DNA from 2 places in the Pseudonocardia sp. ICBG1142 genome. Region 2 is predicted to be linked to the other one. Evidence: riboswitches for the same ligand, from Rfam matches in the RefSeq annotation. Region 2 holds a riboswitch; the other holds the start of a gene.
The links. Region 2 has a riboswitch for cobalamin ahead of metE (5-methyltetrahydropteroyltriglutamate--homocysteine S-methyltransferase). Riboswitches for the same ligand answer to the same signal wherever they lie in the genome.

Region 1: linked by a shared signal. The riboswitch ahead of KPL59_RS24235 (hypothetical protein) and the one ahead of metE (5-methyltetrahydropteroyltriglutamate--homocysteine S-methyltransferase) in region 2 are both predicted to bind cobalamin.

The regions. Positions count from the first base shown of each region.
Region 1 covers NZ_JAHLJC010000030.1:2,092,292-2,106,740, forward strand. Annotated here, with positions in the region: gene KPL59_RS24170 (PaaI family thioesterase) at 1-798, opposite strand, end outside; gene KPL59_RS24175 (LLM class flavin-dependent oxidoreductase) at 927-2,063, opposite strand; gene KPL59_RS24180 (IclR family transcriptional regulator C-terminal domain-containing protein) at 2,131-2,916, opposite strand; gene KPL59_RS24185 (lyase family protein) at 2,913-4,064, opposite strand; gene KPL59_RS24190 (HAD hydrolase-like protein) at 4,063-4,851, shown strand; gene KPL59_RS24195 (MOSC domain-containing protein) at 4,920-5,834, shown strand; gene KPL59_RS24200 (CoA transferase subunit A) at 6,032-6,775, shown strand; gene KPL59_RS24205 (3-oxoacid CoA-transferase subunit B) at 6,778-7,404, shown strand; gene KPL59_RS24210 (cytochrome P450) at 7,476-8,684, opposite strand; gene KPL59_RS24215 (FAD-binding oxidoreductase) at 8,719-9,888, opposite strand; gene KPL59_RS36580 (hypothetical protein) at 10,147-10,455, shown strand; gene KPL59_RS24225 (4'-phosphopantetheinyl transferase superfamily protein) at 10,576-11,283, shown strand; gene KPL59_RS24230 (DNA polymerase IV) at 11,291-12,823, shown strand; gene KPL59_RS24235 (hypothetical protein) at 12,846-13,223, opposite strand; cobalamin riboswitch at 13,258-13,447, opposite strand; gene KPL59_RS24240 (chloride channel protein) at 13,444-14,449, opposite strand, start outside.
Region 2 covers NZ_JAHLJC010000030.1:1,332,058-1,346,506, forward strand. Annotated here, with positions in the region: gene KPL59_RS20615 (xanthine dehydrogenase family protein subunit M) at 1-725, shown strand, start outside; gene KPL59_RS20620 (response regulator transcription factor) at 758-1,399, opposite strand; gene KPL59_RS37050 (histidine kinase) at 1,396-2,637, opposite strand; gene KPL59_RS20630 (hypothetical protein) at 2,748-3,347, shown strand; gene KPL59_RS20635 (DUF418 domain-containing protein) at 3,337-4,473, shown strand; gene mftM (mycofactocin oligosaccharide methyltransferase MftM) at 4,427-5,137, opposite strand; gene KPL59_RS20645 (hypothetical protein) at 5,262-5,864, opposite strand; gene KPL59_RS20650 (zinc-binding alcohol dehydrogenase family protein) at 5,996-6,991, shown strand; gene KPL59_RS20655 (VWA domain-containing protein) at 7,030-8,571, opposite strand; gene KPL59_RS20660 (MoxR family ATPase) at 8,585-9,856, opposite strand; gene mdo (NDMA-dependent methanol dehydrogenase) at 9,993-11,285, opposite strand; cobalamin riboswitch at 11,516-11,725, shown strand; gene metE (5-methyltetrahydropteroyltriglutamate--homocysteine S-methyltransferase) at 11,852-14,152, shown strand; gene KPL59_RS20675 (ABC transporter substrate-binding protein) at 14,319-14,449, shown strand, end outside.

The DNA of each region.
Region 1 (14,449 bases), 760 kb from region 2:
GATCGCGACGGTGCGGGCCCGCAGCCGGTCGGTGACCTGCACCGGCCGCAGGAACTCCACCGTCGTCGACAGCGGCCGGGCGTCGCCGGCACCGGGGTGCGCGGACTGGGCCGCGGCGGCGAGCCCGGACAGGACCGCGCCGTGGGTGGTGCCGTTGAGGTTGGTCGTCGACGGGCCGGGGGTGAACACGACGTCGCCGTCGGCGTCGCGCTCGAGGTTCTCCGGCCGCAGCCGGGAGGCGTCGAACGGCGGCAGGGCGGCCCGCACGTCGGTGCCGGGCGCGGTGGCGTCGGGATCAGTGGCGTCGGGAGCGGTGGGGCCCGGGGCGGGAGCGGTCGCGAGCCCGCCGGGGCCCGCGGGGACACCGGTCAGCGCGAAGGTCGCGACGACGTGCGCCACGGCGACCCCGGTGTCGTCGTGCATCTCGGCCCGGCCGACACCGACGGCGTCGTCGAGGTGCAGCAGGGTCAGCTCGGCGCGCAGCCACCGCGCGTCCGCCGCGGGGATCCCGGCCAGGTCCAGGCGCAGGTCGACGGTGGGGGCGCCGGCGACGAGGCGCGCGGTGGAGAACACCAAGTAGCCCAGGCCCGCGTCCGCGAGGAGCGCCGGGACCACCGGGAGGATCCGGCCGTCGGCGGTACGGACGCCGTCGTGCAGCGGGGCGCGCACCACCGCACGCTCCCGCGTCGACGACGGGTCGGGGACCATCCCGAGACCGGACTCGACCGGCGCGCGCCGCAGCCGCTCCCGGGAGCCCGGTCCGGGCCTGGTCTGCTGCGGTTGCGTCGTACCGGTCATGATCCCATCGTGCGTCACCCCGGGGGTGCTCCCGGCTCCGGGTCCCGGTACCCGGCGGTGAGCAGTGCCGCCGCGTCGTCGACGGCGCGCCGCTCGCGGTGAGGACGCGCACCCGGCGATCGTGCCGGTCAGCCCGCCGTACGGGCGTACCGGCTCACCGGGCGGGCGAGCCCGAACTGGTCCCGCAACGTGCCGTCGTAGGGGGCGGGTGCCCAGGTGTCACCGAGCGCGGGGAGCAGGCCGTCGACGATCTCGTCGACCCCGGACGGCAACGCGAGCGGGACCAGGACGAACCCGTCCGCGGCGCGCTCCTCGGCGGCGTCGCGCAGGAGGGCGGCGAGCTCGGCCGGGTCGCCGACGTGGCGCAGCGTGGCCGGACCGGTGTCGGCGCCTGCCGGGGCGAGGGCGTCGAGCTCACGCAGCCGGGCGGGGGCGTCGTCGCCCAGCAGGGTCTCGACGTCGAGCAGCACGGTGACCTGCTCGGGGTCGCGCCCGGCGCCGGCGACGGCGGCCCGGACCTGGTCGCGGGCCTCGGCGGCACCGGCGACCGTGTCGGCCGCGACCCGGACGACATCGGCGTAGCGGCCGACGGTCGCCAGCGCGGCGGGCTCGTCGCCGCGCAGCACGGTCAGCGGCTGCCCCTGCGGCGGGCGCGGTGTGATCGACGGCCCGGTCACCGAGAAGAACTCGCCGGTGAAGTCGATGTGGTGGAGCCGGTCGCGGTCGACGAAACGCCCGGTGGCGGCGTCGCGGATCTCGGCGTCGTCCTCCCAGGAGTCCCACAGCCGCGCGGCGACCTCGATCACCTCGCCGGCCTCCCGCCACAGCGAGGCCGCGTCGCGGTCGGCGCGCGCACGGCCGAACAGGTCGGCCTCGGCCTGGGTGCGCGACACCTCGGGCTGCCACCCGGCTCGCCCGGTGGACACGAAGTCCAGGGTGGCCACGGCCTTGGACAGGTGGAACGGCTCGGTGTGGGTGACCGTCACCGTCGGGACGACCCCGATGCCGGGGACTGCGGGCGCGACCCGCGCGGCGACGGCGACGGCGTCGAGGGTGCCAGGCAGCGCGGCCGGGTCGGCGCCGGGCGGCTGCAGCGAGTCGGGCAGCGCGACGAGGTCGAGGCCGCCGCGCGCCGCGGTGCGCACCAGGTCCAGGTGGTACGGGGCGGTGAACAACCGGGCCGGGTCGGCGCCGCCGAGCCGCCACGCGCCGGCGTGGCGCCCCGCCGCTCCGAGTTCGACCGCCAGGTGCAGACGTCCGCTCACCGTGCCTCCGTCGCTCGTGTTCAGCTCCTGACCGAGCCAACCCGTCGCGGACGCGGTCTGTTCCCGGCTACCCGGCGGCGCGCAGGTCCGCCTCGATCGCGGCGGCGCAGGCGCGCAGCTCGGGCAGGATGTCCGCGCGCAGGCCGTCGGCGTCGTTGCGGGAGGCGTGGGTGGAGACGTTCGCGGCCGCGACGACCCGCCCCGCGCGGTCGTGGACCGGCACCGCGACCGAGCGCAGCCCGGCCTCGAGCTCCTGGTCGACGACGCAGTACCCGTCGGCGCGGACCCGGTCCAGCTCGGTGCGCAGCTGCTCCGGGGTCGAGACGGTGTGCGCGGTCAGCGCCGCGGGCTCCAGCGCGGCGAGGTGGGTGTCGAGGTCGGCGGGTGGGAGGGCGGCGAGCAGGACCCGGCCCATCGACGTCGCCCAGGCGGGGAAGCGGGTCCCGATCGTGATCGTGACGGTCATGATGCGCGAGGTGGGGACGCGGGCGACGTAGACGACGTCGTAGCCGGTGTGCGGGTCGCCGTCGAGGACCGACACCGACGCGGACTCGCGCACCGTGGCGACCAGCCGTTCCAGGTGCGGGGCGGCGATCTCGGGCAGCCCCATCGCGGACAGGTAGGACCAGCCGAGCTCCAGCACCCGCGGGGTCAGCGCGAACAGCCTGCCGTCGGTGCGGACGTAGCCCTCCTCGGCGAGGGTGAGCAGGAACCGGCGCGCCGCGGCGCGGGTGAGCCCGGTGGCACGGGCGACGTCGGCGAGGGTCTGCTGCGGACGCTGCGCGTCGAAGGACCGGATGACGGCCAGACCGCGGGCCAGCGAGCGGACCTGCTCGGTGCGCGGGGCGCTCATCCGGGCCGCCCGGCGAGGACGGTGTCGACCAGGTCGGTGGCGTGCCCGGTGCCCGAGCCCTGGGCGCCCGCGGCGAGGGCGAGGTTGCGGCCCATCGCCCCGGGGTGCACCTGCAGTCCCTCCAGGCTCACCCGCAGCCGGGCCGCGGCACCCGCGGTGACCCGCAGCAGCGCGACGAGCGTCTCCCACTCCGCGTGCCAGGCCCCGGCGGCGCGCTGGAACTCCTGCTCGGCGCCCGCGAGCAGCGTCGCGACCAGGCCGGGTGCGCGCTTCGCGGCGCCGCGGGCGGTGACGGCGGCGGCCGGGTTGCGCTTGTGCGGCATCGACGACGAGTCCCCCGGCGCGGACTCCGACACCTCGCCGAGCTCGGTGGCGGACAGCAGCACCACGTCGCCCGCGGGCTTCGCACAGGCCCCGGCGGCGACGCCGAGTGCCCCGGCGAGCTCGCCGACCCGGCTGCGTTCGGTGTGCCACGGCACGCCCTGCGGGGCGAGCCCGAGCCGCGCGGCCAGTGCGTCGGCGACGGCCGGGCCGTGCGGGTGGACGGCCGCGAGGGTGCCCGCGGCGCCGCCGTAGGAGACCGGCAGGGCGTCGAGCACCCGGTCGAGACCGGTGCGCGCCCGGTCCAGCCCGGTGCACCAGGTCGCGGCGACCAGGCCGAAGGTGGTGGGCAACGCCTGCTGGCCGAGGGTGCGGGCCGCGCACGGGGTGTCGCGGTGGGCGGCGGCGAGCGCGGCCGCGGCGTCGGCGCAGGCCGTGAGGTCGGTGACGATGCGGTGCCCGGCCCGGCGGGCGAGCAGCATCAGCGCGGTGTCCATGACGTCCTGACTGGTCGCGCCCGGGTGTACCGCCCGCTCGGCGCCGGGCTGGATTCGCGCCGCGGCCGCCTTGAGCCTTTTGACCAGCGGGATGACCGGGTTGCCGCCCTCGACCGACTCGGCGGCCAGCGTGTGCGGGTCGAGGCCCGCGACGGCGGCGACGGCGCGTTCCACCGCGTCGGCGTCGTGCTCGGCGACCGCGCCCTGCTCGGCGGCGACGGCCGACAGCGCCAGCTCGACCTCCAGCAGGGCGGCGATCCACGCGCCGTCGTCGAGCAGGCCGTCGACCCGGTCGGTACCGGACAGGGGCCCGAGCAACGTGTTCGCCATGCGTACGAGCGTACGGCCTGCGACCGCCGGGGAGGAGGACGCCCACGTCGCCCGGCAGGCAGAATGGCCCGACGTGTTGACCCACATCCTGCTCGACCTCGACGGCACCCTCGTCGACTCCGCCCCCGGCATCCTCGGCTCGATGCGCCGCGCCATCGACGAGGTGGGCCTGGACGTCCCCGAGTCCGCGCTCGGCACCCACCTGCTCGGCCCGCCGCTGTACCGCAGCCTGCCCCCGATCCTCGGCGAGGAGGGCACCGCCGCGGTGCTGCCGGTGTACCGGCGGATCTACGGCGACGAGGACGGCTGCCTGGACTGCACTCCGTACCCCGGCGTCGAGGAGCTGCTGCGCGCGCTGTCCGCGGCCGGCGTGACGATGGCCCTGGCCACCAGCAAGGCCGAGCCGCCGGCCCGGCGGATCATCGCCCACCACGGCTGGACCGACCTGTTCACCGAGATCGTCGGCGACACCCGCACCGCGGACCGGCCGACCAAGGGCGCCGTCGTCGCCGAGGCGCTGCGCCGGCTCGGGCACCCGTCCGGTGCCGACGAGCCGTTGATGGTCGGCGACCGGCTGCACGACGTCGAGGGCGCCGCCGAGCACGGGCTGCGCTGCGTCGGCGCGGGCTGGGGCTACGCCGAGCCCGGTGAGCTGGTCGCGGCCGGCGCGGACACCGTCTACGACTCCGCGGACGAGCTCCGGGTCGCCCTGCTGGGCCGAACGGGTGGTCCGACGGGGCAGGACGGCGCATCCGCGGCGACCCTCCCCCGGCAGTCCCTCAGCTGAGACCCGGCCGGGCGGCCCCCTCCGTCCGGCCCGTGCCGGGAACGCGGACGGGCCGATATACACCGGACATGACGGTCGTCGCGCTGTACCGGTACCCGGTCAAGTCCATGCTCGGTGAGTCCCTGACCCGGGCCACCGTCACCGGGCGGGGGCTGCTGGGCGACCGCGCCTATGCGGTGCTCGACACCGAGACCGGGAGCATCGCCAGCGCCAAGGTGCCCAGGCGCTGGCTCGGACTGCTCGGCTTCGCGGCCCGGTTCGTCGCCGAGCCGGTGCCCGGGGAGCCGCTGCCTCCGGTCGAGATCACCTTCCCGGACGGCTCGGTCCTGCGCAGCGACGACGAGGGCCTGGACACCGCGCTGTCGGACGCGCTCGGGCGGGACGTGTCGCTGGTCTCGGTTCCGCCGGAGGGCAGCCACTTCGAGGAGCTGTGGCCCGACATCGAGGGCCTCACCCCGCAGCAGCTCGCCCCGCGCGCGCTCATCGAGGCCACGACGACCCGGCACGAGGACTCCGGCGAGGCCATCAGCCGGTTCGACATCTCCGCGTTCGGGGCGCCGGGCACGTTCTTCGACCTGTCGTCGCTGCACGTGCTCACCGAGTCCACCCTCGACCGGCTCCGCGAGCTCGCGCCGGAGGCGACCTTCGACCCGCTGCGCTACCGGCCGAACATCGTGCTCCGCGCCGACTCCTCCCCCGACGGCCACGGCTTCGTCGAGAACGACTGGCCGGGCAGCACGTCGACGATCGGCGAGGAGGTCCGGGTCTCCTTCTCCTTCGCCACCATGCGGTGCGTCATGACGACGCTCCCCCAGGGCGACCTGCCCGACGACCCGGACACCCTGCGCACGATCGCGAAGCACAACCGCATCGAGATCCCGCAGATCGGCGGGGTCTGGGCGTGCGCGGGCGTGTACGCCGAGGTCGCCGCGGGCGGGGAGATCGCCGTCGGCGACCCGCACACCGCCCCCGCCCCGGCCTGACCCACGCCGGCCCGCCCGACCGACGGTGCGCCGCAACGGCGGCGGTCGTCGAGATGCAGCCCAGCGGGGTACGAGGCGCCCTCGGGCCCCGCTGAGCTGCATCTCGGCGCGTGGACGCCGGTCCGGCTGTGTTCGCAGAGCGAACGCTTGTGCGTCTGTCGTACGCCGCGTACCGTCGTCGGCGACGGAGGTGCGTGATGGACAAGGTGGTGGCATCCGCCGCGGAGGCGGTCGCCGACATCGGCGACGGGGCGTCGCTCGCGGTCGGCGGGTTCGGCATGTCCGGGGTTCCGACGGTGCTGATCGCGGCGCTGCTGGAACAGGGCGCGACGGACCTGGAGACGATCTCGAACAACCTGGGCGTCGACGGCTTCGGCCTGGGCACCCTGCTCGCCGCCGGGCGCATCCGGCGCACGATCGGCTCCTACGTCGGCAACAACAAGGAGTTCGCCCGCCAGTACCTCGCCGGCGAGCTGGAGCTGGAGCTGACCCCGCAGGGCACCCTCGCCGAGCGGCTGCGGGCCGGCGGCGCGGGCATCCCGGCGTTCTACACCCCGGCCGGGGTCGGCACGCTGGTCGCCGAGGGCGGGCTGCCCTGGCGCTACGCGGCCGACGGCTCGGTCGCCGTCGAGTCCCCGGCGAAGGAGACCCGCGAGTTCGACGGCGTGACCTACGTCCTCGAGCGTGCCCTCACCCCGGACTTCGCGCTGGTCCACGCCTGGAAGGGCGACCGGCACGGCAACCTGGTGTTCCGGCGCGCGGCGCGCAACTTCAACCCGGACTGCGCCGCGGCCGGGCGGACGACGATCGCCCAGGTCGAGCACCTGGTCGAGCCCGGGGAGATCGACCCCGACGAGGTCCACACCCCCGGCATCCACGTGCACCGCGTGCTGCACGTCCCCGACGTCGAGAAGCCGGTCGAGTTCAGGACGGTGCGTTGACCATGGCCCTCAACCGTGACGAGATGGCCGCCCGGGTCGCGGCGGAGCTGCCCGACGGCGCGTACGTCAACCTCGGCATCGGCATGCCGACCCTGGTCCCCGGGCACATCCCCGAGGGCCGGACGGTCGTGCTGCACTCGGAGAACGGGATCCTCGGCGTCGGCCCCTACCCCACCGACGACGAGGTCGACCCCGACCTCATCAACGCCGGCAAGGAGACCGTCACCGTCGCCGCCGGTGCCGCCTTCTTCGGCTCCGCCGAGAGCTTCGGCCAGATCCGGGCCGGGAAGCTCGACGTGGCCGTCCTGGGCGGGATGGAGGTCGCCGCGAACGGCGACCTCGCGAACTGGGCGATCCCCGGCAAGATGATCAAGGGGATGGGCGGCGCGATGGACCTCGTCCACGGCGCGCGCTCGGTGATCGTGATGATGGACCACGTCTCCAAGGACGGGTCCCCCAAGATCGTGGAGCGGTGCTCGCTGCCGATCACCGGCCTCGGCTGCGTCACGAAGATCGTCACCGACCTGGCCGTGATCGACGTGACGCCGGACGGGCTCGCACTGGTCGAGACCGCGCCCGGCGTCACCGCCGACGAGGTCCGGGAGAAGACCGGCGCTCCGCTGCGCTGACCCCGACCCGCTGCACCGACGGCTGCCCGCCGGGCGCGCCCCCTCGGTCGCGTCCGGCGGCGGCGCGTCCCTCAGGCGGGCGCGCCCGGCGTGACCGGCAGCCCGGACAGGCCCCGGACCAGCGTCGACTCGCGGTAGACGAGCTCCGAGGGGTCGACGGCCAGCGCCAGGTCCGGCCGCTGCGCGATGAGCCTGCCGATCGCCACCCGCCCCTCGGTGCGGGCCAGCTGCGCGCCCAGGCAGAAGTGGATGCCGTGACCGAAGAACACCCCGGACGAGGAGTCCCGGGTGATGTCGAGGCGATCCGGGTCCGCCAGCCACTCCGGGTCCCGGTTCGCCGCGGCGAGCCCCAGCATCACGGTCGACCCGGCGGGGATGGTCACCCCGGAGTACTCGACGTCCTCGCTGGCGAAGCGCATCGGGGCGTTGGAGACCGGGGACTCGAAGCGCAGGAACTCCTCCACCGCCGAGTTGATCAGCGACGGGTCGGCCTTCAGCCGGGCGTGCTGCTCGGGGTGGGTCAGCAGGGCGAGCACGCCGTTGCCGATCAGGTTGACCGTGGTCTCGTGCCCGGCGATGAGCAGCAGGGTCGCCATCGCGACGAGCTCCTCGGAGGACAGCCGGTCGCCGTCGGCGTCGCTGACGGCGAGCAGGCCGGAGAGCAGGGCGTCGTCGGGCTCGGTGCGCTTGCGCTCGATCAGCTCGGCGAGGTAGCTGTTCAGGCTGCCCATCGCGGCGAACTTCTCCTCCTGCGGGGAGTCGTCGACCAGCACCGACGACCACGCGGAGAACTTGTCGCGATCCTCGGCGGGCACGCCCAGCAGCTCGCAGATGACCAGCACCGGGACGAGGAACGCGTACTGGCGCATGAGGTCGACGGGGCCCTCGGCGGGCAGCGCGTCGAGCAGCTCCTGGGTGATCTCCTCGACCCTGGGCTGCAGGTCGTTCATCCGCCGCACGGTGAACGAGCGGCCGACGAGCTTGCGCAGCCGGGTGTGGTCCGGCGGGTCCATCAGGATCATCATCGGGATCGGCGCGGCCGGCTGGCCCTCGCGCTGGTCGGCGGGCAGCGTGTACCGCCAGTCCTTGCTCAGCCGCGGGTCGACGAACGCCGCGCGGACGTCGGCGTACCGGCTGATCAGCCACACCTTCCCGTCCGGAAGTGCGAGCTCCCGCACCGGCTCCTCGGTGCGCAGGGCCGCGTAGGCGGGGTGCGGGTCGGTCCAGAAGTCGCCCGAGAACAGGTCGTGCGTCTCGGTGCCGGTGGTGGTCAGCGCCATGGGTCCATCGTGCCAGCCAGTGGTAAGCGAGCGCTTACGTCAATCGTGTGACGGAGCACGCAGCCGGGTCGAGATCGATGTCGGCCGGCGACGGGCGGCCGAGGACGACCGACGCGGCCAGCGCGGCCAGCGCCGGGGCTGACTCGATGCCCGACCCGCCCTGCCCCGCGACGAAGAAGAAGCCGGGGTGCTCCGGCCGCGCACCCAGCACGGGGGCACGGTCGGGGGCGAAGGTCCGCAGCCCCGCCCACGCGGTCCGCACCGACCGCAGCCCCAACGTGGTCGCCGCGCCCACCCGGTCCAGGGCGAGGGCGACGTCGAGCTCGTCGGGACGGGCGTCGCCCGGCTCGGCCGGGGTCTCGTCGGCCGGGGAGACGAGCACCGTGTCCGCCTCGGCCTTGAGGTACCAGCGCTCGGCGGCATCGACGACCATCGGCAGGACGGCGCCGTCGACGGTGAGCACCGACGGGTCGGCGACCGGGCAGGCCGCGATCGTGCGCCGGTAGGGGGTCAGCCCGGCACCGGGCACGCCGGCGAGTGCCGCCACCGCGTCGGCCCAGGCGCCGGCCGCGTCGACGACCGTCTCCGCCCGCACCCGGTGCCCGGCGGCCGTCGTGGCGGTCCAGCCGGAGCCGTCCCGCTCCAGCGCGGCCACCCGGGCCCCGCGCAGCACGGTGCCGCCGCGGGCGCGCAGCCCGCGCCGGTAGCCGTCGTGCAGGGCGGCGGTGTCGACGTCGCAGGCACCGGCGGTCCACGCGGCCGCACGCGGGGCCCGGCGCAGCACCGGCACGCGTCGCCAGGCCTGCTCGGGGTCCAGCGCGACCGGGGCGCCGGGCTCGCCGTGCTGCTCGCGCACCGTCGTGGCGAGGTGGTCGGCGGCCAGGTCGTCGTCGGCGACGTGCAGGACCGGGCGCGGGCTCAGCAGCGGTGGCGTGCCGAGCAGCGCGGGCAGCGCGGCGAACCGCGGGCCCGAGGCGTCGATCAGCGCGCGGAACGGGCCGGAGCCGTGCCCGGGGATGTAGGTCGCCGCGGAGCGGGCGGTGGAGTGGACCGGCAGGTCGTCCTCCGCCTCGGTCAGCACGACCCGGGCGTGCGCAGCCAGCTCCCACGCGACCGACACCCCCGCGATGCCGCCGCCGATCACCAGCACGTCCGCCGTCACCGTGCCCGCCGTCCCTGCCGTACCCGTGCCCGCCGTACCCATGCCCGCGACGATAGGGCGGCGGCGCCGGGGAAAACCGGTGGCACCGGTCGGGGTCGTCGTCGTAGCGTCGCCGCCATGCTGATCCGGTTCCTCTGAGCGACCCGCGCGGTCGATCTCCGCGCCCTCCGTCGCCGGCCCGTGACGTCCTCACCGGGCCCCGGAACCGTCGCCGCCCTCGCGCGGCCCCTCCGGCGTCCCCGCGCGTCACCGGCCCCTCCCACCCGGTCCGAGTCCGACCCGATGTTCCGAGGAGGTCGTATGCCCACGACCCGCCACACCACCGCGCACACCACCGCCCACAGCGCAGCCCACAGCACAGCCCGACCGACCGACGCGTCCGCGGTTCCCGGTCCCCTGACCGGCGAGACCGGGCCCGACACGGCCGGCGGGGCGGCACCCGGCGGAGCCACCGCCGCCGCACCCGCCAACCGCGCCGAGCGCCGTGCGGCCGAGCGCGGCCGGTCCGGCGCGCCGGGCGGCCCGGCGGCACCGCGCACGGCGGGGCCGGCCCCGCAGGCCCGCCCGGCCCACGTCCGCACGGACTTCGCCGCCCGCCGCAGCGGCTGACCGCACGGGGAGCACGGACCGGGCACCGGAGACGCCGACGGGCGACCCTTCGTGTGCCCGGTCCGTGATCACTCCCGGCGGCGCGCCCCGACGGGGGTGCGACGTGGGAGGCTGGACGCCGTGACCGTCACCGTCTGGTGGGCCGCCCCGGCCGATCCCGGCGCCCGCGCCGACCTCGTCGCGCTGCTGGACGCCCACGAACGCGAACGGCTCGTCGCGCTGCGACGGCCCGAGGACCGCGCCCGCTACCTCGCCGCGCACGCGCTGGCCCGGCTCGTGCTCGCCGAGCGGCTCGACGCCGACCCCGCCGAGCTGGTCCTCGACCGGACCTGCCGCTGCGGGGAGCCGCACGGCAAGCCCCGCCTGGCCGGGCGCGGCGACGACCCCGGCTTCTCCCTCACCCACTCCGGCGCGCTGGTCGGTGTCGCGGTCGGGACCGGGCCGGTCGGCGTCGACGTCGAGGCACACCGCCCCCTGTCCGGCCTCGACGGCCTGGTCCGGCACGCCCTGTCCCCCGCCGAGCTCGCCGCCGGGACGCCCGACGGGACCGGCTTCCTGGTCACCTGGACCCGGAAGGAGGCGCTGCTCAAGGCCACCGGCGAGGGCCTGTCGAGCCCGATGGACGCGATCACCCTGTCCCCGCCGCACAGCCCGGCCCGGGTGCTGGACTGGACCGGCACCGCCGGGAGCTGGTGGGTCACCGACGTCCCCACCGGCCTCGACGACCACCCGGGCGCCGTCGCCGGGGCGGGACCGGTGGCCCCGGCCGTCACCGTCGCCGACGGCGACGCGATCCTGTCGGTGCGCCGGGGCACGATGCACGGGTGATGATGGAGTGACCGCGGCGGCCGACCGCTGGGTGCTGCACCTCGACATGGACGCGTTCTTCGCCTCCGTCGAGCAGCTCACCCGGCCCACCCTGGCCGACCGTCCGGTCCTCGTCGGCGGCGCGGGACCGCGCGGCGTCGTCGCGGGGGCGAGCTACCAGGCCCGGGTGTTCGGGGCACGCTCGGCGATGCCGATGGGCCAGGCGCGGCGGCGCTGCCCGCACGCGACGGTCCTGCCGCCCCGGTTCTCCCTGTACAAGGCGCTGTCCGAGGAGGTCATGGCCGTCCTCGGCGAGTTCTCCCCCGTGCTGGAGCCGGTGTCGGTGGACGAGGCGTTCGTGGAGCCGCCCGACCTCGTGGGCGCCTCCCCCGACCAGGTGCGGGAGTGGGGCACCCGGCTGCGCGGCGCGGTGCGCGACCGCACCGGGCTGCCCGCCTCGGTGGGCGCCGGGTCGGGCAAGCAGATCGCGAAGATCGCCTCCGAGCTGGCCAAGCCGGACGGGCTGCGGGTGATCGCCCACGCCGAGCAGGCGGCCGTGCTCGACCCGCTGCCGGTGCGGTCGCTGTGGGGCATCGGGCCGGTCTCCGGCGAGGCGCTGCGGAAGATCGGGATCGAGACGATCGGGCAGCTCGCCGCTATGGACGCCCGCGAGGTCGCCGGGGTGCTGGGCAGCGCGATCGGGTCCGAGCTGCACCGTCTCGCCCGCGGCATCGACGACCGTCCGGTCGCCCCGCGCGGCGCCGCCAAGCAGATCAGCGCGGAGACGACCTTCGACGCCGACCTGACCGCGATGAGCGCGGTGCACACCGCGGTGGAGTCGATCTGCGTCGCCGTGCACCGACGGCTGGTCGCCGACGGTCGGACCGCCCGCACCGTCACCGTGAAGGCGCGGACCGGGGACTTCACCACCCACACCCGGTCGGAGACGACCCCGTTCGGCACCCGGGACCTGGCGACCCTGGTCGCGGTGGCGCGCCGGCTGGCCGAGGGCGCGGTCGGCGAGGGCGGGGTGCGGCTGCTGGGAGTGTCGGTGTCCGGCTTCGGCGACGAGCCGCCGCTGGCCCTGTTCGACGCGGTGCCCTCGGAGAACGGGTGGACGACGGCCTCGGCCCTCGACCCCCCACCCGCGGCCGACGCCCCGGCCGGCGCGGCGGGGGTGGCCGTGCTCGACGCACCGCCGGACACCGACGCACCTCCGGACACCGACGCGAGGACAGGGACGGGCGCGGCCGCGGGGGCCGACAGTCCTGCGGGGACCGGCGGTACCGCGGGGGCCGACGCGACCACGGGCGCCGGCGACGTGCCCGGCCCCGTCCGCCCGGGCCGCCCCGACCGCGAACCCGACCCGGACCGGCCCTGGCGCGCCGGCGACGACGTCGCACACCCCGAGCACGGCCACGGCTGGGTCCAGGGCGCCGGGCACGGGCGGGTCACCGTGCGCTTCGAGACCGCCTACACCGGGCCCGGCCGCACCCGCACGCTCGACGCCGCCGACCCCGACCTCACCCGGGCCGACCCGCTGGGCAGCTGGCGGGCCTGAGCGCGCCGTCCCGCCGGCGGGCTCAGCCGATCAGCGGGCTGCGGTGCGGCGGCGCGACGCGGCTGCCCTCGGCGACCCGGGCCCGCAACGCCGGGACGGTGCGCGCCAGCCCGTCGAGGACCGCACCGAGCGCGGCGTCGGCCGCGGGGTCGCCCCCGACCAGCAGCACCGCGCCGCCGGCGGGTCCGGCGGCGGCCCAGGCCCCGATCCGGGCGACGGCGTCACGCGGGGTGACCGGCTCGACCCGCCACGCCTCGGCGTAGAACAGGGCCGTCGACTCGGCCTGGGGGAAGGCGAAGACGGTCTCGGCGTCGGCCAGCAGGTCCGCGACGTGGGCACCCGGGCGGGGTGCGCCGTCGCCGGACGGGTCGGTACCGAGCACCACCAGGTCGTGGCTCATCGCATGTCCTCCTCGAGGGTCCGCGCCCTCACCAGTGGGAATCCGCGACGACGGGCAGTCTCCTGGCTCCCGGATCCCCACGCCCTCCCCGGCCTTCCCACCCTCGCGGGCGGTGGCACCGGTGTGGGGAGGGCACTCCCCGGTGACAGTGGCGGGACCGCGCCGGATTCGCACCGGCTTCCTGTTCCGTCGTCGTCGGGGAGCCCATCACGCGACCGGGTCAGTGGTCAACCGTCCCCCGCCCCGACACCCCCCGCAGATGGTCGAGCAGGTCGTGTTCGGCGAGCGTCCCGAGCAGCGGCCCGTCCGGCTCCCGCACGGGCAGCGCGGCTCCCCGGTGCGCGGCGAGCACCCCGAGGACGTCGTGCACCGGGGCGGCCGGGTCCAGCGCGGGCAGCTCCGGGCCGGGCGGGGTGCCGTCGGCGGGACGCATCACCTGGGCGACGACGACCCGGCGCAGTGCCTCGTCGGTCGGGGTGTCGGCGGCGAGGTCGATCCCGCGTCGCAGCAGCTTGAGCGTGTAGATGTTGTCCCGCGACACCAGGTTCGACAGGCCGGTGGCCAGGACGACGGCGGCCATCAGCGGCAGGATGAGGGCGTAGTCGCCGGTCAGCTCGAACACGATGAGCACCGCGGTGATCGGGGCGTGCGCGGCCCCCGCGAACACCGCCGCCATGCCGACCAGACCGAACGCGCCGGGGTGCAGGTCCAGCGCCGGGAACAGGGCCGCGGCGGCGTAGCCGAAGGCGGTCCCGGCGGTGCCACCGACGAACAGCGACGGCGCGAACACACCGCCGGACCCGCCGATGCCGATGGTGAGGCTGGACGCGAGGATCTTCCCGACGACGAGCAGGAGCAGGAACCCGACGACGTACCGGCCACCGATCGCGGCCTCCAGCACGGGGTAGCCGACGCCGTACATCTGGGGCAGTGCCAGCAGCAGCGCGCCGAGCAGCAGCCCGCCGACGGCCGGGCGCAACCACTCCGGGCCGCGCCAGACGGCGTCACAGGCGTCCTCGACGACGTAGAGGATCCGGGCGAAGGCCCAGCCCAGCAGCCCGGCGAGCAGCCCGAGCAGCGCGTAGAGCGGCAGCTGGGCGGGGCTGCCCAGGTCGAAGTGCGGCAGGGTCAGGATCGCGCGGTCGCCGGCGATCACCTCGGCGACGACGTTCGCGACCACCGAGCTGATCACCAGCACGCCGAACGCCTCGGCGCTGAACGACCGC
Region 2 (14,449 bases):
CCGGCGGGCACTCGCTGATCCCGGTCATGAAGGTGCGCCTCGGCGCGCCGGAGTTCCTGATCGACATCGGCCGGCTGCCGGAGCTGAGCTACATCCGCGTCGAGGGCGACGAGCTCGCCGTCGGTGCGGCGACCAAGCACCGCGACGTCGTCGACTCGGCCGAGGTCGCGGCGGAGGTCCCGCTGCTCGGGGCCGTCGCCCGTACCGTCGGCGACCCGCAGATCCGGGCCCGGGGCACGCTGGGCGGCACCGTCGCCCACGCCGACCCGGCCGCGGACCTGCCCGCCGCGCTGCTCGCGCTGGACGCCATCGTCGTCCTGCAGGGGCCGCGCGGGAAGCGGACCGTGCCGATCGGCGAGTTCTACACCGGCGTGTTCACCACCGTGCGGGAGCCCGACGAGCTGATCGTCGAGATCCGCATCCCGCGCTGCGGTGACCAGGGCTGGGCGTACGAGAAGTTCACCCGGCGCAGCAACGACTGGGCGATCGTCGCCGTCGCGGTGTCCGGTGACCGGATCGGCCTGGTCAACATGGGGTCGACCGCGCTGCGGGCGTCCGCGACCGAGCAGGCGCTCGCCGACGGGCGCTCGGTCGCCGAGGCGGCCGCGCTGGCCGCCGAGGGCACCGAGCCGCCGGCCGACACCCACGGGTCGGTCGCGTACCGCACCCACCTGGTGCAGGTGCTGACCCGGCGCGCGCTCGAGACGGCGCGCGGCCAGGGCTGAGCCACCCCGCCGAGCCGGCACGGGGGCCGGGCTCACACGAGCCCGGCCTCCTGGGCGGCGATCGCGGCCTGGGTGCGGGAGCGCAGGCCCAGCTTCGCCAGGACCCGGGACACGTGCGTCTTCGTCGTCCCCTCCGAGATGACCAGCTCCGCGGACAGCTCGGCGTTGGACAGCCCGCGGCCCAGCCCGGCGAGCACGTCGGTCTCGCGCGCGGTGAGCGTCTCCAGCCCCGGTACCGACGACGGCCGCGGCGCCCCCGCGTAGCGGCGGATCACCCGCCGGGTCACCTCCGGTGCCAGCACTCCCTCGCCGCGGGCCACGGCCCGCACACCGTCGGTCAGCCGGGTCGCGTCGACCGACTTCAGCAGGAACCCGGCAGCCCCGGCCGCGAGCGCGCCGTCGACGAGCTCGTCGAGGTCGAACGTGGTCAGCACCAGGACCTGGGTCGGCCCGCCCCCGGCGAGGATCCGCCGCGTCGCCTCGATGCCGTCGATGCCGGGCATCCGGATGTCCATCAGCACCACGTCGGGCCGGTGCTCCGCGGCCGCTCGCACGGCCGAGAGCCCGTCGGCCACCTCGGCGACGACGTCGATGTCCGGGGCCGAGCCCAGGATCAGCACCAGCCCGGTGCGGACCGCCTCCTGGTCGTCGGCGACGACCACCCGCACGGTCATCGCGCCACCACGTCGGTGTCCGGGGCGCCGGCGGCCAGCGGCAGATCGGCCCGGACCAGCCAGCCGTCGCCGTCGGCGCCGGCGCCGGCGTGCAGGGTCCCCCCGACGGCGCGGGCGCGCTCGCGCAGGCCGTCGAGGCCGGTGCCGCCGTGCAGCCCTGGAGCCGCCGCGGGGCGCCGCCCGGGGCCGTTGCGGACCTCGACGAGCAGCCGGCCCGGGGCATCGGAGTGGAGGCTCAGGCGCACCGTCACCTGCGAGCCGGGTGCGTGCTTCGCGGCGTTGGTCAGCGACTCCTGCACGATGCGGTACCCGGCGAGGTCGACCGGGGCGGGCAGCGGGTCCGCGCCGCGCTCGTCGTGCAGGACGGGGGACAGGCCGGCGGCGCGGGCCTCGTCGAGCAGCGCGTCGACCTCGGACAGCCGGGCGGGCGCCCCGGGCGGGTCGGCCGTGCCGCCGTCGCGCAGCAGCCCGATCATCGTGCGCATCTCCCCGAGCGCGGCGACACCGGAGGACCGCACCGTCCCCAGCACCTGCCGGACCAACGCCGGGTCGGCGCCGGGCTGCAGCGCCGCCTCGGACTGCAGCGCGATCGCCGACAGCCGACCGGCGACGACGTCGTGCAGGTCGCGGGCCATCCGGGCCCGCTCCGCGGCGACGGCGGCGTCCCGCTCCCGGGCCGCTGTCTGCTCCACCGCGGCGGCCCGCTCCCGCTCGACGGCCGCCAGGTCCCGGAACCGGCGCACCTCCAGCCCCCAGACCAGTGGGAGCCCGACGACGAGCGTCAGGTTGAGCACCGCGTAGGTGCCGGTGCGCATGCCCGTGGTCAGCAGTGCCACGACGCCCAGGACGGTGGCGACCCCACCGGCAGCGACGGCGACCGCCCGTGCGGTGCGCCACGGCGGGAACACCACGGCGCAGTAGAGCAGGTCGGTGAACACGAGCACGGTCCCGATCTCGGTCCGGCCTTCCAGGACGGGGCCCGCGACCACGGCCGCCGTGCCGACCAGCAGCCCGGCGGGCACCGCGATCCGGCGCAGCACCGACGCGGCGCAGCCCACCCCCATGAACAGCAGCGACGCCGGTGTCGCCCCTCCCAACCCCGCGCCGGACCAGGCGATCCCCGCGTCGGGCAGCGCCCAGATCAGCAGCAGCCCGACCACGAACCACACGACGCCCGTCCCGGCGTCGCGGAGCACCGAGGGTGCGCCGCCGTCGCGGTTCACCAGGTACGTGATCACACCCCATCCCAGCACGCCCGGCGCCCGCGCCGCGTCCGTCGAAGGTGGTACGCGCGGATCGGTCGCACGCCGGACGCGCCACCGCGGGCGGGGCGGCACGATCGCCGGCCATGGGGGAGTCGTTGTTCGCCGAGCCGCTGCTGTGGCTGATCGTCGGTGCCGAGATCGGGTTCTGGGTGTTCCTGCTGGCCGGGCTGGGGGCGCGCTACGTGCTGCGTCGCCGGGGACTGGGTGCGGTGTTGCTGCTGGGGGTGCCGCTGATGGACCTCGTGCTGGTCACCGCCTCGACGGTGGACCTGGCGACCGGCGGCGAACCGTCGCGGGTGCACGGGCTGGCCGCGCTCTACCTCGGGATCACCGTCGCGTTCGGACACTCGCTGGTGCGCTGGGCCGACGTCCGGTTCGCCCACCGCTTCGCGGGCGGCCCGGCACCGGTACGCCCGCCCCGGGGCGGGGCCGCCCGGATGCGGTACGAGTGGCGCGAGTACGGCAAGGTCGTCGCCGCCTGGGTGATCACGGCGGCGGTGCTGGTGCTGCTGTCGGTGGTCGGCGGCCGCGCGGTCCCGGTGCCGGGCGCCTGGTCGGGGGACCCGATGTGGTCCTGGCTGGCGACGGCGTCGCTGATCGCCGGGATCTGGTTCGTCGCGGGGCCGCTGTGGGCGACGGTGTTCCCCGGTACCGACGACCGGGAGCGCTCCGGTGCCCGGTGACCGCCTCGCCGCGCCGGACGTGCTGCGCGGCCTCGCGATCGCCGGGACCTTCGCGACGAACGTCTGGGTGTTCGCCGACCCGCGCGGGCCGGGTGCGGTGTTCGCCGGGTTCTCCGCGGGGTGGTGGCTCGACACCGCGCTCCGCGCCGTCGCGAACGGGAAGTTCCTCGCGCTGCTCACCCTGCTGTTCGGGATCGGGATGGAGCTGCAGTACCGCTCCGCGGTGCGCCGCGGCTTGCGGTGGCCCGGCCGCTACCTCGCCCGGGCCGCGATCCTGTTCACCGAGGGGCTGCTGCACTACGTGCTGGTCTTCGAGTTCGACGTGCTGATGGGCTACGCGATCGCCTCGGTGCTGGTCGCGTGGCTGGTGGGCCGCTCGGCGCGGGTGCGGACGGCGGCGGCCTGCGTCGCCGGGGCGGTCACGGTGCTGCTCGTGGCCGGTGCGTCTGTCGCGACGGCCGGCAGCACCGGGGCCGACGTGCCGCTCCCGCCGTACCCGGCGACCTGGACCGGACAGGTCGCCGCCCGGCTGACCGACCCGCTGCTCTACCGGGTCGAGCTCGTGCTGATCGTCCCGTCGGCGGTGGCGCTGTTCCTGGCCGGGTCGGCCCTGCTGCGCGCCGGCCTGTTCGACGCCGCCGCCGTCACCCTGCGCCGGCGGCTGATCGGCACCGGGGCCGTCGGGGTGGTGCTCACCCTGCTCACCACGCTCGGCGGCGGCCCGTGGTTCCTCGTCGAGCGCTACCTGGTGGCACCGCTGGTCGCGCTGGGGCTGCTCGGCCTGGTCCCGGAGGTCCTGGCGCGGCTGCGTGGCCCGGCCGGCCCGGTGCGGCGCGGGCTCACCGCGCTCGGCCGGACCGCGATGACCTGCTACGTCGGCCAGAACGTCGTGGCCGCAGTCCTGTTCGGCGCCTGGGGGCTCGGCCTGGCCGGGGCGCTCGTCGGCGTGCCGGCCCCGCTGCGGACCGGGGTGGTCGTCGCGGTGTGGGCCCTCGTCGTCGCCGGGTCGGCCGCGGCGGCGGGGTGGTGGTTGCGCGGCCACGACCGCGGCCCGCTGGAGGCGCTCACCCACGCCCTGCTCAGAGGTCGATCACCAGCCAGCCGCCGTGGTGCTCGGACACCGTGAACGACCGGCCGGTGCGCTCCCCGATCCGGGTCAGGACGCGCTCGTCGAAGACCCGGACGTGACCCCAGGCGGGGTTCGGCTCGTCCTCGAACGGGACGGCGACGACCACCCGTCGCCGGGCGAGGCGCAGCATCTCGGCGACGACCTCGTCGCCGTCGGACTCGGACAGGTGCTCGACGAGGTGCACGGCGAACACGGTGTCCGCGCACCCGTCGGGCAGCGCGACGGCACGGGCGTCGGCGACGTGGGTCTCCAGGTCGGCGCCGAGCTGTGGCGCCATCCGGGTCAGCAGCTCGACGGTGCCGCCGGTGAGGTCGGTGGCGGTGACGCGGTGGCCGTCGCGGGCCAGCTGCAGCGACAGGAAGCCGAAGCAGCAGCCGAGCTCCAGCACCTCCTCGCCCAGCACGAGGGATCGGGCGCGGGCGTGCACCGGCGCCATCTCGGCGTTGGTGCCGCCCGGCTCGGGCTCTCCGGCCAGCGCGTCGAGGGTGTTGCGGTAGAAGGCGAGCCACGCGTCGTCCGGGAGCTCGGGGTCCTTCGCGGCGCTCGCGACGCAGGCGACGAAAGCCTCCTCGAAGCGCTCGGCAGGCAGGATCCCGGGCTGCACCAGGGTGCGGTCCAGCCAGCCGGCGAGGTCGTTGGAGAGCCGGTCGGTTCCGATCATGGATCGCTCCTGTGCGTGCGGGGGACCCACGCCACGCTAGGCGGTCAGGGGCACGCCGCACCACGTCCGACGGCCCGGTCCCTCCCCGTCCGGACGGTGGGGGCGAGTGCCGGCGTCCGGGGGCTCAGACCGTCTGCGCGGCGAGCAGCCGGGCCTTCAGCGCGGTGTCCTTGTTGACCGGGTCGTGGGCGCCGTCCGGGACGGTCCCCGCGGCGACCGCGATCGCGTTCATGGTGCCGACCATCCGGCATAGGTGGGCGATGCGGCGCTCGTCGGCGTCGACGGGCGGGGCGCCGTCCAGCAGGGCCAGGGTGCGGTCCACCCAGATCACCTCGGCGTGCATCCCGGCCTGTTCGAGCACGCCGCGCAACCGCAGCCCGATCTCGCGGCGGGACAGCCCGTTCCAGCTCTCCAGGGTCCGGGCGTCGAGCGGGAACAACCGGCCCCGGTCGCGCAGGTGGATCAGCTCCAGGGCGTGCGCGCGGCCGTAGGCGCAGTACGTGCACCCGTTCACCAGGGAGATCGTGAGCCCGGCCAGGTGGGTGCGGACGGGGCCCAGCACACGCAGGGTGACCAGGAAACGCGGGAAGTTCGCGGCGAACCAGCGCAGCGCGGGACCGCTGCCCATCGTGGCGACCATCGCGGGGATCACCCCGGGCGTGTAGCCCCACAGCGCCGTGCACACCCGCCCGACGGCCCGGACGACCAGCCCACCCTCACCCACCACACGGCCCGCCTTCCGAAGGGACCCCCCATGATACGTGGGGCGGCCGCCGCGCGGTCCGAAATGGGCCGAACGGCCCATCCCGGGGGCCGGCGCGGTGCGCGGCCGGACGCTCGCGCGGTTAGCGTTCGGTCATGGCTCTCGTCCCCGCCGTCGTCGCACCCCGCCCGCTGCCGATCGAGGATCCCGAGGCCCTGGTGGACTCGGAGATCGAGGTCGGCGACCCCGGACCGTACGACCTGCTCGTCGACGTCCGCGCCGTCTCGGTGAACCCGGTCGACCGCAAGGTCCGTGCCTCCTTCGACCCGGCCGACGGGCCGAAGGTCCTCGGGTACGACGCGGCGGGCGTCGTCGTCGGGGTGGGGGCGTCGGTGCAGGGGTACGCCCCCGGCGACGAGGTCTACTACGCTGGCGCGATCGACCGGCCCGGCAGCAACGCCCACCGTCAGCTCGTCGACTCGCGCATCGTCGGCCGCAAGCCCTCGAGCCTGGACTTCGCCGCCGCTGCCGCGCTGCCGCTGACCTCGCTCACGGCCTGGGAGTGCCTGCACGACCACCTGCGGGTCACCGCGGAGTCCACCGGCACCCTGCTCGTGGTGTCCGCCGCGGGCGGCGTCGGCTCGATGGTCCTGCAGCTCGGCCGCCGCACCTGGCTGACCCTGGTCGGCACCGCGTCGCGGGCGGAGTCCGCGGACTGGGCCCGCGCGATGGGCGCGCACGCGATCGCCGACCACCACGACCTCGTCGCGACCGTCCGTGCGGCCGCTCCGGACGGCGTCCAGTACGTGTTCTCACCGGTCTCGGAGGGCAACGTCGAGGCCTACGCCGAGCTCATGACCCCGCGCGGCATCGTCGTCGCCATCGACGAGCCGGAGGGGCTGGACACCCTGCCGCTGAAGGCGAAGTCGCAGGCCTGGCACTGGGAGCTGATGTTCACCCGGCCGCTGTCCGAGCCGACCTCGACGGTGCAGCGGGAAATCCTGGACGAGGTCGCCCGCCTGGTCGACGCCGGCGAGCTGCGCAGCACCGAGACGCGGCGGCTGCAGGGACTGACCGCCGAGTCGGTCCGCGAGGCGCACCGGCTCATCGAGTCCGGCAGCACCGTCGGGAAGATCGTCGTCGAGCGCTGACCCCGGGGGTTCGTGCGCCATCGGGGGCGGGGCCGGGGTCAGCGGCCGATCAGCTCGCCGGCCATCTCGTTGGTCGTGGCCTCGAAGCCGGACAGGTCCCGGACCACGCGGACGCGGTCGCAGTACTCGGCGTAGGCGGGCAGGTCGCAGCGACCCAGTCCCCAGGAGTAGCGCGGCTCCGGGGTCAGCCAGATCGTCTCCCGGGCCCGCCGGGTGATCTCGACGAACGCCTCCATGTTGGGGTCGTTGCCGTTGCCCCGGCCGTCGCCGAGCACCAGCACCGTGGTGCGCCGGGTGACCGCCGAGCCGTGGTCCTCCAGGAACTGTCCGAAGGCCAGGCCGTAGTGGGAGTTGGCGTCGACGTCGAGCTGGTCGCCGCCGAAGATCAGCCCGAGAGCGTGCTCGACCGGGTGGTCGGCGAACAGGTCGGTCACCTCGACCAGGTCGGCGACGAACGCGAACGAGCGCACCTGGCCGAACAGGTCCTGCAGACCGTGCACCAGGTGCAGGGTGAACCGTGCAGTGGCCCGGACCGACAGCGAGACGTCGGTCAGCACCACCAGGCGCGGCTTGTCCTCCTGGCGCTGCACGGTGACGGGGGAGAAGGGGACGCCGTCGTAGCGCATGTTCCTGCGCATCGTCCGGGCCGAGTCGATCCGGCCCCGCGCTGAGACCCTTCTGCGGTGGGTGAGCGCGCCGTGCAGTGACTTCGCGAGCCGCCGCAGCGACTCCTCCAGCTGCATGCGCTCGGACTCGTTCGCCCGGTCGACCTCGGCGACGCGTTCGGCGTCGTCGTGGCCCTCGACGATCCGCTGCTCGATCGCGAGCAGCTTCTCCAGGTGGGCCTTGAGCAGCTCGGGGAGGTTGTCGAGCACCCCGGTGAGACGCCGGCGCAGGGCGGCCGCGTCGTCCTCGGTCCCCTGCTCGGACTCCGAGAGCCGGTCCTCCTCGGAGTTCAGCCAGCCCAGCAGCGCGTCCTGCTGGGCGACCGACAGGTCGGCGTCGACCTTCGTGCCCTGCTGCTGGGAGATGTCACCGGGCCGGCCACCGCCGGAGAACCGGTCGGTCTCGATCTGGACGCGCTGGCCGTCGGCGACGTCGCCTGCCTGCTCCTTGGAGAGCACGATCTCGTCCGTCATCGAGGCCATGTCGATCTTGTTGGCCTCCTGGTGCAGGTTGTACTGCTCGGCCAGGTCCTCCGGGTCGAAGAACTCCTTGATGTCGACCGGGGAGCCGTGGTCGTGCCCCTCCTGCGGGGTCTCCGACGGTTCCTCGGACAGCGTGAAGTTCTCCAGCGGGGTGTCGTCGGACATGTCGCCGTGCCCGTGCCCGTGGCCGTGACCCGTGTCGGCCTCGCCCACCCTGACCAGGGAGAAGAACAGGTCGAAGACCTCGTCGAAGGTCGCCTCGTCGCGGCGGTCCTTGATCAGCGCGATGCGCAGCGCCTCCTTCAGCACCGACCTGTCGGACAGCACCCCCGGCTGGGCGGCACAGGCCATCGCGTCGAGCGCCTCGGAGACCGAGATGCGCACCGACCGGATCCGCAGGAGCCGGACGAAGCGGTGGATGCTCGCTTCCATGCCGACGCCCCGATCAGACCGGGCGCTTGCGGGAGCCGCCGAAGGAGCGGGTGCCCTGGCCGGGCGAGACCTTCCGGATCGCCGACGGCGGCGGGGCCACGCCGCCCGGGAGGCCGCCGTAGATGCCGCCGTGCCGGCCCGCCTGGTCCTTCGCCGCGCGCTTGGCGCGGCCGTCGACGTCGCCGTCGTCCGGGTCGTCGCCACGGGCGCCCGCGGTGCGCGCCGGCGGGGCGGCGGGCTCGTCGTGGTCGCTGTCGTGGCCATGTCCATGTCCATGTCCATGGCCGTGCCCGTGTCCGTGCTCGGCGACGACTGCGTTCGGGTCGACCAGCCGCGGCAGCGCGTCCAGGGCCTTCGTGACGTCCTTGTCGTACTTGACCACGACCGAGACGGTGTCGGAGAGGATCTGCGAGCTCAGCTCGTCGACGCCCAGGACGGCCAGCGTGCGGGCCCAGTCGATGGTCTCCGAGATCGACGGCGACTTGCGCAGCTCCAGCTCGCGCAGTCCGCGCACGACGTTGACGAGCTCCTCGGCCAGCTGGTCCGACAGCCCGGTCTTCTTCGACTTCACGATCTCCAGCTCGCGGGAGGCCGACGGGTAGTCGAGGAACAGGTGCAGGCAGCGACGCTTGAGCGCGGCCGCGAGGTCCCGGGTGTTGTTGGAGGTCAGCAGTACGTACGGGCGCTGCGTCGCGACGAAGGTCCCGATCTCGGGGACGGAGATCTGGAACTCGCCGAGGGTCTCCAGGAGCACGGCCTCCAGCGCCTCGTCGGCGCGGTCGACCTCGTCGATCAGTAGCACCACGGGCTGCTCGGAGCGGATGGCCTCCAGCAGCGGACGCGGCGCGAGGAAGCGTTCGGAGAAGAACACGCTCTCCTGGGACCCGATGCGGTCGACCGCGGAGGCGAGGTCCGGGGCGTCGGAGACGAGCTGCCCGATCTTCTCGCGGAGGATCTGGGTGTACATCAGCTGCTTGCCGTAGTCCCACTCGTACAGGGCCTTGGTCTCGTCCTGGCCCTCGTAGCACTGCAGACGCAGCAGCCGGCGCCCGGTGGCGACGGCGAGCATCTTGGCCAGCTCGGTCTTGCCGACCCCGGCGGGTCCCTCCAGCAGCAGCGGCTTGTCCAGGCGGGTCAGCAGGAACACCGTCGTCGCCAGGCGGGTGTCGGCGATGTAGCCCTGCTCCCGCAGGGTCTCGACCACCTGGTCGACGGACTCGAAGGGGCCGGTCGAGGCGACGGCCTCCGCCGCCTCGGTCACCGTGGGGACGACAGCCTCGGACACTCGGGTATCTCCTTCGCGGACCGCACCGGCTCTGGTGCGGGGACGAGCGGGGCCGCGGCCGGCGGGCCCACCCACCCGAGTATCGCCTCGGACGGCTGGGCCCGCCGGTGCGACGGTGGACCTCCTGACCTGCGGATCAGGTCAGCAGGTCGTCCAGGTCACCGTTGATGGAGTGGTCGACGACCGGGCGGACGGTCTCGAACGTGCACTCCTTCGGGTTGCCCGGGGTGCAGGCGTCGCCGAGGACGTGGTTGGTGATCCGGTCGACGTCGGCCGCGTCGCCGATGATGGTGGGCGCGTTCTCGTAGAACTTGGTCGGGCCGACCCCGAGCCGGTTCTTCGAGTAGGTGTCCTGCTTGACGTCGGCGAACTTCTCCGGGATGCCCACGTCGCGCAGCAGCCGGATGGACGCGGCGAGCGCCGCGTCGGCGGCCTGCGGCTTGGTCATGCCGCGGGTGTCGACACCCATGGCCTCGGCGATGTCGGCGAAGCGCTCGTAGACCACCGGCATGTTGAACGCCCACACGCGGGGCAGCGCGATGGCGTTGTTCAGGCCGTGGTGGGTGTCGTAGAACGCCGACACCGCGTGGCTGATCGAGTGGATGATGCCGAGCCCACCGGAGTTGAACGCCTGGGCGGCGATGTACTGCGCGTACATCATGCCCTCGCGGCCGGAGAGCTCCTGGCCGTTCCAGACGGCCTTGCGCAGGTTCTGGGAGGTCAGCTTGATGGCGTGCAGGGCGTTGCCCAGCGACGGCTGGAAGTCCAGCCGCGAGACGTAGGGCTCCGAGGCGTGGGCGAGCACGTCGAACCCGCACTGCGCGGTGTAGTCGATCGGGCAGTCGTAGTAGAGCACCGGGTCGTCGATCGCGAGGGTGGTGACCGACGCGTCGTCGAAGGCGACGTACTTGTGCGGGTTGTCGGGGTCGGTCGTGGTGTCGGTGATGACGTAGGCCCACGAGGTCTCCGAGCCGGTACCGGCCGTGGTGGAGACCGCGATGTGCGGCGGGTTGGCCGGGTTCTCGGACTTGTTGAAGCCCTCGAACTCGTTGACGTTGCGACCGTCGTGGGCGACCGAGACGCGCGCGCCCTTGCAGGCGTCGTGCGAGGAGCCGCCGCCGATGGAGACGAAGGAGTCGCAGTTGTTCTGCTGGTAGAGGCCCACAGCGTCCATGACGTTGTAGTCCTTGGGGTTCGACTCGACCTTGTCGTACAGCACGACCTCGAGGCCGTGGTACTTCATCGACTCGACGATCTTGTGGACGATGTCGGTGCCGCGCAGGCCCGACGTCATCACCAGGGTCTTCTTGAAGCCCAGCTTGAGCGCCTCGGGGCCGATCAGCTCGTGCGACCCCGGGCCCATGAGCGCACGCGGGAACGGGTGGAACTCCTTGATGGGGAACGGCTTGAGCAGCTCGTCTACCTGCATGTCAGCCCTTTCTGAGGCAGGCGGATGGGGTCGAGGCCGAACGCTAGGACCCCTGTGGCCGCGCGCACAGGGGTGATCGGCATTACCCCTCGGGAGACCGGGCAGGAAACCCCTCCGAACGGAGGGGGGCAGGGTGAGGTCGCCCGTCGATCCGTGTGGAGAGGGCTGAGTGCTGCAAACATATTGCAACAGGGAGAGTTCGGCAACAGTTCGCCGGGCTCGTCCTGGGTTAGGGTCGGTCCGCCGACGGTTCGTGTCATCCCGGGAACGGGGCGTCACGAGGCAAGAGGGAACCCGGTGGGAATCCGGGACTGCCCCGCAGCGGTGAACGGGAACGACCGCCGTCAACAGCACTGGGAGTGATCCCGGGAAGCGACGGCCAGTAGGTGTGAGCAGTGCGCCCGTGAGTCCGAAGACCTGCCGCCGGTGCGTGCGCCGTCCGGCGTGCGCGGATCCGTGGCCTCGCGGGAGGGCCGGGCGGACGACCGGGCACCGTCGTGCTCGGCGGTCGCGGGCGCCCCCTGCCGGCGACGGGTCCTCCACCGCACTCGCGAGGAGAGAGGGCCGTGAGCATTCCTTCCAGCAGCACCATCGGCAGTACCGTCCTGGGGTACCCCCGGATCGGGCCGGACCGGGAGCTCAAGCGGGCGACCGAGGCGTACTGGGCCGGGCGGAGCGACGCGTCGGCACTGCACGACGTCGCCGCCGGGCTGCGCCGCGACACCTGGACCGGGTTGCGCGACGCCGGGCTCGGCTCGGTGCCGGGCAACACGTTCTCGTTCTACGACCACGTCGGAGACACCGCGCTGGCGGTCGGGGCGGTGCCGGAGCGCTTCGCCGGCATCACCGACCCGCTGGAGCGGCTGTTCGCGATGGCGCGCGGCCGCACCGGTGCCCCGGCCTGCGAGATGACCAAGTGGTTCGACACGAACTACCACTACCTGGTCCCCGAGGTCGGCCCGGCCACCCGACTCGCGCCGGGCAGCCGCAAGGCCCTCGACGAGTTCCGGGAGGCCCTGCGCATCGGGGTCACCACCCGCCCGGTGCTGGTCGGACCGGTGACCTTCCTGCTGCTGTCGAAACCGGCCGACGGCGCACCGGAGGGCTTCCGCCCGCTGGACCTGCTCGGGCCGCTCGTCGAGGTCTACCGCGACCTGCTCGCCGAGCTCGCCGAGGCGGGCGCGGAATGGGTGCAGCTCGACGAGCCGGCCTTCGCCGCCGACCGGACGCCGGAGGAGATCGCGGCGCTGCGCAGGGCCTACGACCGGCTCGCCTCGGCGACCCGGCGGCCGAAGATCCTCGTCGCGTCGTACTTCGGTGAGCTGGGCCCGGCGCTGCCCGCGCTCGCCGCCACGGCCGTCGAGGGGCTGGCGCTCGACCTCGTCGCGGGGGGTGCCGACCTCGATGCCCTCGACCCGGCGGTCCCCGGGCTGGACCGGAAGGTGGTGCTGGCCGGCGTCGTCGACGGGCGCAACGTGTGGCGCACCGACCTGGACCGGGCGCCGGCGACGGCGCAGCGGCTGGTCGGCGTCGCAGGGCGGGTCGAGGTCTCCACGTCGTGCTCGCTGCTGCACGTCCCCTACGACCTGACCGTCGAGACGGCCCTGCCCGGCGACGTCGTCGACATGCTGGCGTTCGCCCGGCAGAAGGTCGAGGAGGTCGTGCTCCTCGGGCGCGCCCTGCACGAGGGACCGGACGCGGTCGCGGCGGAGTTCGACGCCGCACGAGCCACCAGGGAGCGGGTCGCGGCCACCGCGCGCCGCGACGAGCGGGTGCGCTCCCGGCTCGCCGCGCTCGGCCCCGACCACTACCGGCGCAGCCACGGCGACGTGCGGGCGAAGGTCCAGCGCGAGGCGCTCGGCCTGCCCGTCGTCCCCACGACGACGATCGGCTCCTTCCCCCAGACCGCGCAGATCCGGCGCGACCGGGCCGCGCACCGCTCCGGCGTGATCGACACCGGCACCTACACCGAGCGGATGCGCCAGGAGATCGTCCGGGTGGTGCGGCTGCAGGAGGACATCGGGCTCGACGTCCTGGTGCACGGCGAGCCCGAGCGCAACGACATGGTCCAGTACTTCGCCGAGAACCTCGACGGCTTCGCCACCACCGACCACGGCTGGGTGCAGTCCTACGGCTCGCGCTGCGTGCGCCCGCCGATCCTGCACTCCGACGTGTCGCGGCCCCGGCCCATCACCGTCGGCTGGGCGGAGTTCGCGCAGTCGCTGTCCGAGGCGCCGGTGAAGGGGATGCTCACCGGGCCGGTCACCATCCTCGCCTGGTCGTTCGTGCGCGACGACCAGCCGCTGGGCGACACCGCCCGGCAGGTCGGGCTGGCCCTGCGCGACGAGGTCGTCGACCTGGAGGCGGCCGGGATCCGCATCGTCCAGGTCGACGAGCCCGCGCTGCGCGAGCTGCTGCCGCTGCACGAGCGCGACCGGGCCGCCTACCTGGACTGGGCGGTGGACGCGTTCCGGCTGGCCGTCGGTGCCGTCGCCGACACCACCCAGATCCACACCCACCTCTGCTACTCCGAGTTCGGCGAGGTGGTGGGGGCGATCGACGGGCTCGACGCCGACGTCACCACGGTCGAGGCGGCCCGGTCGCGGATGGAGGTACTGGCCGACCTCGGCCCGGGGGTCCCGCGTGGGCTCGGCCCGGGCGTCTACGACGTCCACTCGCCCGAGGTCCCCGCCACCGACGAGCTGGTCGACCAGCTCCGCGCGGCCCTGCGCCACATCGGCCCGGACCGGCTGTGGGCCAACCCGGACTGCGGGCTCAAGACCCGCGCGGAACCCGAGACGGTCGCGGCGCTGACCAACCTGGTCGCCGCGGCCCGCCGCGTCCGTGAGGCGACCGCGACCGGCTGAGCCCGGTCCGCGCCGGCCACTCGTCACGGGTGACGAGCGGGCCGTCCGTACGGAGGTTCGGTACGGACGGCCCGCCCGTGCGGGGACTCGGGCGGGGAGTCGTGCGGGACGAGGGCGTTGCTCACGCCGCATTGATTGAATAGGTGCTCAGATGTAGGCATGCGGGGTGATCGCACGACAGATGGCCGCACTGCTCGCGGCCGCCGCCCTGCTGCTCGCCGGATGCGGCGCCGGCGGGGGCGGCGGTGCCGCGACCCCGGACCCGTCCGGCGAGCTGACCGTGGCCCTGCAGTTCCC